3 regions of the Clostridioides sp. ES-W-0016-02 genome follow, and region 2 is predicted to be linked to each of the others. Evidence: a T-box and tRNA genes for the amino acid it is inferred to sense, from the RefSeq annotation. Region 2 holds a T-box; the other regions hold tRNA genes.
What was found. The T-box of region 2 lies ahead of ileS (isoleucine--tRNA ligase). A T-box ahead of a tRNA ligase gene usually reads a tRNA of that ligase, here a tRNA-Ile.

Region 1: it has a tRNA-Ile gene. The T-box ahead of ileS (isoleucine--tRNA ligase) is inferred to sense a tRNA for this amino acid. The anticodon was not compared.
Region 3: it has a tRNA-Ile gene. The T-box ahead of ileS (isoleucine--tRNA ligase) is inferred to sense a tRNA for this amino acid. The anticodon was not compared.

The regions. Positions count from the first base shown of each region.
Region 1 is NZ_CP061361.1:35,298-38,533, forward strand. It holds rRNA gene rrf (5S ribosomal RNA) at 1-105, shown strand, start outside; tRNA gene IC758_RS00175 (tRNA-Asn) at 112-186, shown strand; tRNA gene IC758_RS00180 (tRNA-Leu) at 193-278, shown strand; tRNA gene IC758_RS00185 (tRNA-Met) at 294-369, shown strand; tRNA gene IC758_RS00190 (tRNA-Glu) at 377-451, shown strand; tRNA gene IC758_RS00195 (tRNA-Gly) at 468-541, shown strand; tRNA gene IC758_RS00200 (tRNA-Val) at 550-625, shown strand; tRNA gene IC758_RS00205 (tRNA-Asp) at 631-707, shown strand; tRNA gene IC758_RS00210 (tRNA-Thr) at 726-800, shown strand; tRNA gene IC758_RS00215 (tRNA-Tyr) at 815-899, shown strand; tRNA gene IC758_RS00220 (tRNA-Leu) at 909-992, shown strand; tRNA gene IC758_RS00225 (tRNA-Arg) at 1,023-1,099, shown strand; tRNA gene IC758_RS00230 (tRNA-Gln) at 1,107-1,182, shown strand; tRNA gene IC758_RS00235 (tRNA-Lys) at 1,206-1,269, shown strand; tRNA gene IC758_RS00240 (tRNA-Ser) at 1,276-1,364, shown strand; tRNA gene IC758_RS00245 (tRNA-Phe) at 1,368-1,443, shown strand; tRNA gene IC758_RS00250 (tRNA-Met) at 1,451-1,524, shown strand; tRNA gene IC758_RS00255 (tRNA-Ile) at 1,539-1,615, shown strand; tRNA gene IC758_RS00260 (tRNA-Pro) at 1,635-1,711, shown strand; tRNA gene IC758_RS00265 (tRNA-His) at 1,720-1,796, shown strand; tRNA gene IC758_RS00270 (tRNA-Lys) at 1,805-1,880, shown strand; tRNA gene IC758_RS00275 (tRNA-Cys) at 1,888-1,961, shown strand; tRNA gene IC758_RS00280 (tRNA-Asn) at 1,968-2,042, shown strand; tRNA gene IC758_RS00285 (tRNA-Leu) at 2,048-2,133, shown strand; tRNA gene IC758_RS00290 (tRNA-Met) at 2,150-2,225, shown strand; tRNA gene IC758_RS00295 (tRNA-Glu) at 2,233-2,307, shown strand; tRNA gene IC758_RS00300 (tRNA-Gly) at 2,325-2,398, shown strand; tRNA gene IC758_RS00305 (tRNA-Val) at 2,405-2,480, shown strand; tRNA gene IC758_RS00310 (tRNA-Asp) at 2,486-2,562, shown strand; tRNA gene IC758_RS00315 (tRNA-Thr) at 2,581-2,655, shown strand; tRNA gene IC758_RS00320 (tRNA-Tyr) at 2,670-2,754, shown strand; tRNA gene IC758_RS00325 (tRNA-Leu) at 2,764-2,847, shown strand; tRNA gene IC758_RS00330 (tRNA-Gly) at 2,871-2,945, shown strand; tRNA gene IC758_RS00335 (tRNA-Arg) at 2,969-3,045, shown strand; tRNA gene IC758_RS00340 (tRNA-Gln) at 3,055-3,130, shown strand; tRNA gene IC758_RS00345 (tRNA-Lys) at 3,142-3,217, shown strand; tRNA gene IC758_RS00350 (tRNA-Ser) at 3,220-3,236, shown strand, end outside.
Region 2 is NZ_CP061361.1:2,993,871-2,997,106, reverse strand. It holds gene IC758_RS14210 (RNA-binding protein) at 1-736, shown strand, start outside; gene IC758_RS14205 (DivIVA domain-containing protein) at 771-1,298, shown strand; T-box leader at 1,472-1,704, shown strand; gene ileS (isoleucine--tRNA ligase) at 1,794-3,236, shown strand, end outside.
Region 3 is NZ_CP061361.1:129,926-133,161, reverse strand. It holds rRNA gene IC758_RS00960 (16S ribosomal RNA) at 1-1,258, opposite strand, end outside; tRNA gene IC758_RS00955 (tRNA-Met) at 1,375-1,451, opposite strand; tRNA gene IC758_RS00950 (tRNA-Phe) at 1,459-1,534, opposite strand; tRNA gene IC758_RS00945 (tRNA-Ile) at 1,538-1,614, opposite strand; tRNA gene IC758_RS00940 (tRNA-Pro) at 1,620-1,696, opposite strand; tRNA gene IC758_RS00935 (tRNA-Trp) at 1,757-1,832, opposite strand; tRNA gene IC758_RS00930 (tRNA-Ile) at 1,844-1,917, opposite strand; tRNA gene IC758_RS00925 (tRNA-Pro) at 1,922-1,998, opposite strand; tRNA gene IC758_RS00920 (tRNA-Ser) at 2,009-2,099, opposite strand; tRNA gene IC758_RS00915 (tRNA-Ser) at 2,123-2,211, opposite strand; tRNA gene IC758_RS00910 (tRNA-Lys) at 2,214-2,289, opposite strand; tRNA gene IC758_RS00905 (tRNA-Gln) at 2,301-2,376, opposite strand; tRNA gene IC758_RS00900 (tRNA-Arg) at 2,386-2,462, opposite strand; tRNA gene IC758_RS00895 (tRNA-Gly) at 2,471-2,544, opposite strand; tRNA gene IC758_RS00890 (tRNA-Tyr) at 2,559-2,643, opposite strand; tRNA gene IC758_RS00885 (tRNA-Thr) at 2,658-2,732, opposite strand; tRNA gene IC758_RS00880 (tRNA-Asp) at 2,751-2,827, opposite strand; tRNA gene IC758_RS00875 (tRNA-Val) at 2,833-2,908, opposite strand; tRNA gene IC758_RS00870 (tRNA-Glu) at 2,914-2,988, opposite strand; tRNA gene IC758_RS00865 (tRNA-Asn) at 2,995-3,069, opposite strand; rRNA gene rrf (5S ribosomal RNA) at 3,077-3,193, opposite strand.

The DNA.
Region 1 (3,236 bases), 1.2 Mb from region 2:
AGCAAAGAGGATACACCTGTTCCCATTCCGAACACAGAAGTTAAGCTCTTTAGCGCTGATGGTACTTGGTGGGAAACTGCCTGGGAGAGTAGGACATAGCCACGTAAATATTCCAAGGTAGCTCAACGGTGGAGCAACCGGCTGTTAACCGGTAGGCTGTGGGTTCGAGCCCCACCCTTGGAGCCAAAAAAAGCCGAAGTGGCGGAACTGGCAGACGCACAGGACTTAAAATCCTGCGGGACTTACCTCTCGTACCGGTTCGATTCCGGTCTTCGGCACTTATAAAACAATATCGCGGAGTGGAGCAGTTGGCAGCTCGTCGGGCTCATAACCCGAAGGTCGTAGGTTCGAGTCCTGCCTCCGCAACCATTAAAATGGCTCGTTGGTCAAGAGGTTAAGACACCGCCCTTTCACGGCGGTAACAGGGGTTCAATTCCCCTACGAGTCACCAAAAAAAAATTAAATAAGCGGGTGTAGCTCAATGGTAGAGTTCTGGCCTTCCAAGCCAGCTGTGAGGGTTCGATCCCCTTCACCCGCTCCAAAAAAAATGGGATCATAGCTCAGCTGGGAGAGCACCTGCCTTACAAGCAGGGGGTCGCAGGTTCGAGCCCTGCTGGTCCCACCATTTGCGGCCTGGTAGTTCAGTTGGTTAGAATGCCAGCCTGTCACGCTGGAGGTCGAGGGTTCGAACCCCTTCCAGGTCGCCAAAATAAAATATAAAAAATGCTGGTGTGGCTCAACGGTAGAGCAGCTGACTTGTAATCAGCAGGTTGTAGGTTCGATTCCTATCACCAGCTCCATGTAAAATTAATACGGAGGATTTCCCGAGCGGCCAAAGGGGGCAGACTGTAAATCTGTTGTCATCGACTTCGGTGGTTCGAATCCACCATCCTCCACCAAAAAAATGCGCGGATGTGGCGGAATTGGCAGACGCACTAGACTTAGGATCTAGCGCCATTGGCGTGGGGGTTCGACTCCCTTCATCCGCACCATTTTTTATTTAATTTATACATATTTATTGTGGGTGCATAGCTCAGCTGGATAGAGCAACGCCCTTCTAAGGCGTGTGTCCGGGGTTCGAATCCCTGTGCGCTCACCACATATATTGGGGATTAGCCAAGTCGGTAAGGCACATGACTTTGACTCATGTATGCGTAGGTTCAAGTCCTGCATCCCCAGCCATTAAATATTAAAGTTAAGGTTCATTAGCTCAGCTGGCAGAGCACCTGACTCTTAATCAGGGTGTCCCGAGTTCGATCATTGGAAGTAGAATATGGAGAGGTGTCCGAGTGGTTTAAGGAGCTGGTCTTGAAAACCAGTGACTTCGAAAGGGGCCGTGGGTTCGAATCCCACCCTCTCCGCCAAATGCCCAGATAGCTCAGTCGGTAGAGCAGGGGACTGAAAATCCCCGTGTCGGTGGTTCGATTCCGCCTCTGGGCACCAAGAATATGGCGGTATAGCTTAGTTGGCTAGAGCGTTCGGTTCATACCCGAAAGGTCATAGGTTCGACTCCTATTACCGCTACTAAAATTTAATGTGGGCCATTAGCTCAGTTGGTTAGAGCGCCCGGCTCATAACCGGTAGGTCTGGGGTTCGAGTCCCTGATGGCCCACCACATTAAATTAATAAAATTTCGAGGTGTAGCGCAGTTTGGTAGCGCACATGGTTTGGGACCATGGGGCCGGGGGTTCGAGTCCCTTCACCTCGACCAATATAATGGTGGGTATAGCTCAGTTGGTTAGAGCGCCAGATTGTGGCTCTGGAGGTCGTGAGTTCGACTCTCATTATCCACCCCAACTAATATGGTCTATTAGCTCAGTCGGTAGAGCACCTGACTTTTAATCAGGGTGTCCCGCGTTCGAGTCGCGGATAGATCACCAAAAAGGCGGCGACATAGCCAAGTGGTAAGGCAGTGGACTGCAACTCCTTGATCCCCAGTTCGAATCTGGGTGTCGCCTCCAAAATATTCCAAGGTAGCTCAACGGTGGAGCAACCGGCTGTTAACCGGTAGGCTGTGGGTTCGAGCCCCACCCTTGGAGCCAAAAAAGCCGAAGTGGCGGAACTGGCAGACGCACAGGACTTAAAATCCTGCGGGACTTACCTCTCGTACCGGTTCGATTCCGGTCTTCGGCACTTTATAAAATAATATCGCGGAGTGGAGCAGTTGGCAGCTCGTCGGGCTCATAACCCGAAGGTCGTAGGTTCGAGTCCTGCCTCCGCAACCATTAAAATGGCTCGTTGGTCAAGAGGTTAAGACACCGCCCTTTCACGGCGGTAACAGGGGTTCAATTCCCCTACGAGTCACCAAAAAAACAATTAAATAAGCGGGTGTAGCTCAATGGTAGAGTTCTGGCCTTCCAAGCCAGCTGTGAGGGTTCGATCCCCTTCACCCGCTCCAAAAAATGGGATCATAGCTCAGCTGGGAGAGCACCTGCCTTACAAGCAGGGGGTCGCAGGTTCGAGCCCTGCTGGTCCCACCATTTGCGGCCTGGTAGTTCAGTTGGTTAGAATGCCAGCCTGTCACGCTGGAGGTCGAGGGTTCGAACCCCTTCCAGGTCGCCAAAATAAAATATAAAAAATGCTGGTGTGGCTCAACGGTAGAGCAGCTGACTTGTAATCAGCAGGTTGTAGGTTCGATTCCTATCACCAGCTCCATGTAAAATTAATACGGAGGATTTCCCGAGCGGCCAAAGGGGGCAGACTGTAAATCTGTTGTCATCGACTTCGGTGGTTCGAATCCACCATCCTCCACCAAAAAAATGCGCGGATGTGGCGGAATTGGCAGACGCACTAGACTTAGGATCTAGCGCCATTGGCGTGGGGGTTCGACTCCCTTCATCCGCACCATTTTTATTTAATTTAATAAACGAGCGGGAATAGTTCAGTGGTAGAGCGCAACCTTGCCAAGGTTGAAGTCGCGAGTTCGAATCTCGTTTCCCGCTCCAAATTTATGTTTATATTGCAATGTGGGTGCATAGCTCAGCTGGATAGAGCAACGCCCTTCTAAGGCGTGTGTCCGGGGTTCGAATCCCTGTGCGCTCACCACATATATATTGGGGATTAGCCAAGTCGGTAAGGCACATGACTTTGACTCATGTATGCGTAGGTTCGAGTCCTGCATCCCCAGCCAAATAAAAATATGGTCTATTAGCTCAGTCGGTAGAGCACCTGACTTTTAATCAGGGTGTCCCGCGTTCGAGTCGCGGATAGATCACCAATGGAGAGGTGTCCGAGTG
Region 2 (3,236 bases):
TAAAATGTTTAAAGTAATAGACAAGGCTAATAGTTGTATAAAAAACTATGATGTTAAGTCTACTGAGTTTCTTAATCCATATGAAGTGAGAAATGCTGTAGATATATTAAATTCTACTAATGAAATAAAATACAGTGTGGATGGAGGTTATGAACAAGCTGAAAGAAGCACTGTATTTATTTATCCATTTTACATGGAATATGAGGATATAGAAGATACTCTTAGATTTTTACAGATAGAAGGAAATTTTAAATTTAAAAGTATATCTCATAAAGATTATTTAGGAGCAATTTTGAATCTAGGTATAAAAAGAGACAAAATTGGAGATATAATTATACATGATAGTTTTTGTCAAGTAGTTGTAAGTAGTGATATTTGTGATTTTATAATCATAAATTTAGAGAAAGTTTCAAGAAATAGTGTAATTGTAAAGGAAATTTCCAGAGAAAATATTGTTAATAGTTCTTCAAAATATAAAGAAGTATCATTTACAGTATCTTCAGATAGGTTAGATTGTATCATAAGTAGTCTTTACAATATATCTAGGCAAGATAGTGCAAAATACATAAATGGAGAAAAAGTCCATGTCAATTATGAAAAGATAACTTCAACTTCTAAAATAATTAAAAATGATGATTTAATTTCTATTAGAGGTAAAGGAAGAGCTAAAGTAACACAAATAGGAGATATTACTAAAAAAGGAAGAATAAAAGTTCAAGCAAAATTAATTGTATAAGGACTAATTAAAATTATAGCTGGGAGGAAATGTAATGCTAACTCCAATTGAGATAGAAAATAAAGAGTTTAAAAAAGGTTTAAGAGGTTATAGAGATGAAGAAGTGGATGAGTTTTTAGATATTATCAAAGAAGATTATGAATCTCTATGTAGAGAAAATACAGCTCTTAAAGAAAAATTAGGATTATATCAAGATCAAGTAAATAAATATGAAAATATTGAAGAAACACTAAAAGCTACTTTAATAACTGCTCAAAGTGCAGCAGAAGACACTTGTAGTGCAGCAAATAAAAAGGCTAAGATAATCGTTGAAGAAGCAGATTTAAAGGCTAGACAAATTATAGAACAAGCTAATAATCGTGTTATAGAGATAAGAAAAGAGTACGATGCTTTAGTTAAAGAATTTAAGATATTTAGAAATAAATTCAAATCATTGTTAGAAGATGAAATAAGAAGTGTCGATGAGATTTTTTATGATGTAGATGAAAAATGTGTAAATGCATTTGAAGGTACATCAGTGTATAATTATAGTAATGATGAAGCTGCTACAACTTTAGAATAAACAATAATTTTACTGGATTTTAGGTAGAATTATTGTTTAAGTTTGAGAATACTATAACAAAAACAAAAAATAGGATAAATATGTAAGAAAAATATAAATTATTATATTTTTCAAAAATATATTGACTATTCAAATTATTTGTTATAGAATTTCATATAAACACAGATAAATTTTTAAAAGCGTTGATAGAGACAATTATCTTTAGATAATTTTACAGAGAATTGGGTATGCTGAGAACCAAGGAATTTATAAAGATGAAAATCACTCTTGAGCTGCAGGCTGAACGATTAAACTTTATTAAGCTGTGCCGGTTAGTGCCGTTATACTATTAGAGTGTTATATGTGACTATTGTTAAGTTCACATATAGAATTAGGGTGGTAACGCGATTGATAACTCGTCCCTTTGTTTAAAGGGGACGAGTTTTTTATTGTTCAAATTTACGTAAAAGAATAAAAACTTTGGAATTATAATAACTGTAGGAAAGGGTGATTTACATGGCAAAATTTAAGCCATTGGTGGACAGTTCTGTGAAACAAGCAGAAGCACAAGTTTTTGACTATTGGAAAGACATAGATATACTTGAAAAAACTCTAGAAAAAGGTAAAGACGACCCAAGTTTTGTATTTTATGAAGGACCTCCAACAGCTAATGGAAATCCTGGAGTACATCACGTTTTATCTAGAACACTTAAAGATTCTGTTTGTAGATATAAAACAATGTCTGGTTATCAAGTAAAGAGAAAAGCTGGTTGGGATACACACGGATTGCCAGTTGAAATACAAGTAGAAAAAGAATTAGGTCTTACTAGCAAGCAACAAATAGAAGAATATGGAATAGCTGAATTTAACCAAAAATGTAGAGAGTCAGTTTTCTCATTTGAAAAACAATGGAGAATAATGACTGAGAGAATGGCTTATGAAGTTGACTTAGATAATCCATATATAACTTTAGATAATAACTATATAGAATCTGTATGGTGGATATTGAATAAGTTCAATAAAGAAGGATATATATATGAAGGGCATAAAATACTTCCTTATTGCCCAAGATGTGGAACTGGTCTTGCTAGTCATGAGGTTGCACAAGGATATAAAGAAGTAAAGACAAATACAGTTGTAGCTAAATTTAAGAAAAAAGATGCTGATGAATATTTCTTAGCATGGACAACTACTCCATGGACTTTACCATCAAATGTTTCATTAACAGTGAATGCTGATGTTGATTACTTAAAAGTTAAAAAAGGTGATGAGGTATATTATGTATCTAAACCTTTAGCTAATAAAGTACTAGGTGAAGACTATGAAGTTTTAGAAGAAATGAAAGGTAAAGATTTAGAAGGCTTAGAATATGAACAATTAATGCCTTTTGTAGAAGTTGATAAAAAAGCATTTTTTATTACAGTAGGAGATTATGTAACTACTGAAGATGGTACTGGAATAGTTCATACAGCACCAGCATTTGGTGAAGATGACTACAATACAGGTAAAAGATACGATTTACCAGTTGTACAGCCAGTAGATGAAACTGGTAAATTTACAACTACTCCTTGGGAAGGTAGATTTGTAATGGAAGATGGGCTAGATGTTGAAATAATAAAATGGCTAGCTTCTGAAAATAAACTATATAGTAAAGAAAAAGTAGTTCATAATTATCCACATTGTTGGAGATGCCAAACTCCACTTGTGTACTATGCAAAACCAAGCTGGTATATAGAAATGACTAAGCTTAAGGATAAATTAATAGAAAATAATAATGGTGTAAAATGGTTCCCAGGCTTTGTAGGTGAAAAGAGATTTGGAAACTGGTTAGAAAATCTAAATGACTGGGCAATATCAAGAACTAGATATTGGGGAACTCCACTTCCTATATGGAGATGTGAATGCGGTCATACAGATTCAGTTGGTTCAAGAGCAGAATTAGCTGAAAAAGCTATAGAA
Region 3 (3,236 bases), 1.3 Mb from region 2:
AGAGTAGCTTTAAGGGATTAGCTCCACCTTACGGCTTGGCAACCCTCTGTACTACCCATTGTAGCACGTGTGTAGCCCTAAGCATAAGGGGCATGATGATTTGACGTCATCCCCACCTTCCTCCAGGTTATCCCTGGCAGTCTCTCTAGAGTGCCCAACTTAATGATGGCAACTAAAGACAAGGGTTGCGCTCGTTGCGGGACTTAACCCAACATCTCACGACACGAGCTGACGACAACCATGCACCACCTGTCACCAATGTCCCCGAAGGGAACTCTCCGATTAAGGAGATGTCATTGGGATGTCAAGCTTAGGTAAGGTTCTTCGCGTTGCTTCGAATTAAACCACATGCTCCGCTACTTGTGCGGGTCCCCGTCAATTCCTTTGAGTTTCACTCTTGCGAGCGTACTTCCCAGGCGGAGTACTTAATGCGTTAGCTGCGGCACCGAGGGGGGTAACCCCCGACACCTAGTACTCATCGTTTACAGCGTGGACTACCAGGGTATCTAATCCTGTTTGCTCCCCACGCTTTCGTGCCTCAGCGTCAGTTACAGTCCAGAGAGCCGCCTTCGCAACTGGTGTTCCTCCTAATATCTACGCATTTCACCGCTACACTAGGAATTCCACTCTCCTCTCCTGCACTCAAGTCTCCCAGTTTCAAGAGCTTACTACGGTTGAGCCGTAGCCTTTCACTCCTGACTTGAAAGACCGCCTACGCACCCTTTACGCCCAGTAAATCCGGATAACGCTAGCCCCCTACGTATTACCGCGGCTGCTGGCACGTAGTTAGCCGGGGCTTCCTCCTCAAGTACCGTCATTATCTTCCTTGAGGACAGAGTTTTACGACCCGAAGGCCTTCATCACTCACGCGGCGTTGCTGCATCAGGCTTTCGCCCATTGTGCAATATTCCCCACTGCTGCCTCCCGTAGGAGTTTGGACCGTGTCTCAGTTCCAATGTGGCCGATCACCCTCTCAGGTCGGCTACTGATCGTCGCCTTGGTAAGCCGTTACCTTACCAACTAGCTAATCAGACGCGGGTCCATCCTGTACTGGCTCACCTTTGATATTCAAGAGATGCCTCTCAAATATGTTATCCCGTATTAGCATACCTTTCGGTATGTTATCCGTGTGTACAGGGTAGGTTACCCACGCGTTACTCACCCGTCCGCCGCTCTTTACCGAAGTAAATCGCTCAACTTGCATGTGTTAGGCACGCCGCCAGCGTTCATCCTGAGCCAGGATCAAACTCTCAAATAAAAGTTTATCAGGCTCAGATACTATTGTTATCTAAATATCTGGCTTTATGGTTTGTTTCTTGTTTTATAAATTAACCTACTGTTTAATTTTCAAAGTTCTTTATTGATATAGTTAGATGGTAGCGGTAATAGGAGTCGAACCTATGACCTTTCGGGTATGAACCGAACGCTCTAGCCAACTAAGCTATACCGCCGTATTTCTGGTGCCCAGAGGCGGAATCGAACCACCGACACGGGGATTTTCAGTCCCCTGCTCTACCGACTGAGCTATCTGGGCAAATGGTGGGCCTAGCTGGACTCGAACCAGCGACCTCACGCTTATCAGGCGTGCGCTCTAACCACCTGAGCTATAGGCCCTTACTTGGTCGAGGTGAAGGGACTCGAACCCCCGGCCCCATGGTCCCAAACCATGTGCGCTACCAAACTGCGCTACACCTCGAAATATTATTTACTATCTTATATTACTCTAAAACTCATTTTTTTTCAAGTCCTTTTTATTTGGCAGGGGTGGAGGGACTCGAACCCCCGGCGCACGGTTTTGGAGACCGACGCTCTACCAACTGAGCTACACCCCTATGAAGAATAATGGACCTTCAGGGACTCGAACCCCAGACCTACCGGTTATGAGCCGGGCGCTCTAACCAACTGAGCTAAAGGTCCTGGTTGGTCGAGGTGAAGGGACTCGAACCCCCGGCCCCATGGTCCCAAACCATGTGCGCTACCAAACTGCGCTACACCTCGTTTTTTTAAATGGCGGAGAAGGAGGGATTCGAACCCTCGCACCGGTTACCCAGCCTAATCCCTTAGCAGGGGATCCTCTTGAGCCACTTGAGTACTTCTCCAAATTTAGTCCTATTATTTAGTTTGGCGGAGAGGGTGGGATTCGAACCCACGGCCCCTTTCGAAGTCACTGGTTTTCAAGACCAGCTCCTTAAACCACTCGGACACCTCTCCATTGGTGATCTATCCGCGACTCGAACGCGGGACACCCTGATTAAAAGTCAGGTGCTCTACCGACTGAGCTAATAGACCATGTTTTTATTTGGCTGGGGATGCAGGACTCGAACCTACGCATACATGAGTCAAAGTCATGTGCCTTACCGACTTGGCTAATCCCCAATATATATGTGGTGAGCGCACAGGGATTCGAACCCCGGACACACGCCTTAGAAGGGCGTTGCTCTATCCAGCTGAGCTATGCACCCACGCTTTTTGGAGCGGGTGAAGGGGATCGAACCCTCACAGCTGGCTTGGAAGGCCAGAACTCTACCATTGAGCTACACCCGCATATTTAATTTAATTGGTGGAGGATGGTGGATTCGAACCACCGAAGTCGATGACAACAGATTTACAGTCTGCCCCCTTTGGCCGCTCGGGAAATCCTCCGTATTAATTTTACATGGAGCTGGTGATAGGAATCGAACCTACAACCTGCTGATTACAAGTCAGCTGCTCTACCGTTGAGCCACACCAGCATTTTTCATATTTTATTTTGGCGACCTGGAAGGGGTTCGAACCCTCGACCTCCAGCGTGACAGGCTGGCATTCTAACCAACTGAACTACCAGGCCGCAAATGGTGGGACCAGCAGGGCTCGAACCTGCGACCCCCTGCTTGTAAGGCAGGTGCTCTCCCAGCTGAGCTATGATCCCACAAATGGTGACTCGTAGGGGAATTGAACCCCTGTTACCGCCGTGAAAGGGCGGTGTCTTAACCTCTTGACCAACGAGCCATTTATTGGCTCCAAGGGTGGGGCTCGAACCCACAGCCTACCGGTTAACAGCCGGTTGCTCCACCGTTGAGCTACCTTGGAACATCTAACGTGGCTATGTCCTACTCTCCCAGGCAGTTTCCCACCAAGTACCATCAGCGCTAGAGAACTTAACTTCTGTGTTCGGAATGGGAACAGGTGTATCTTCTCTGCTATTATAACCACATTTCTTTTTTGTTGCTAGGACAAGTATAATATTAACATTTTTT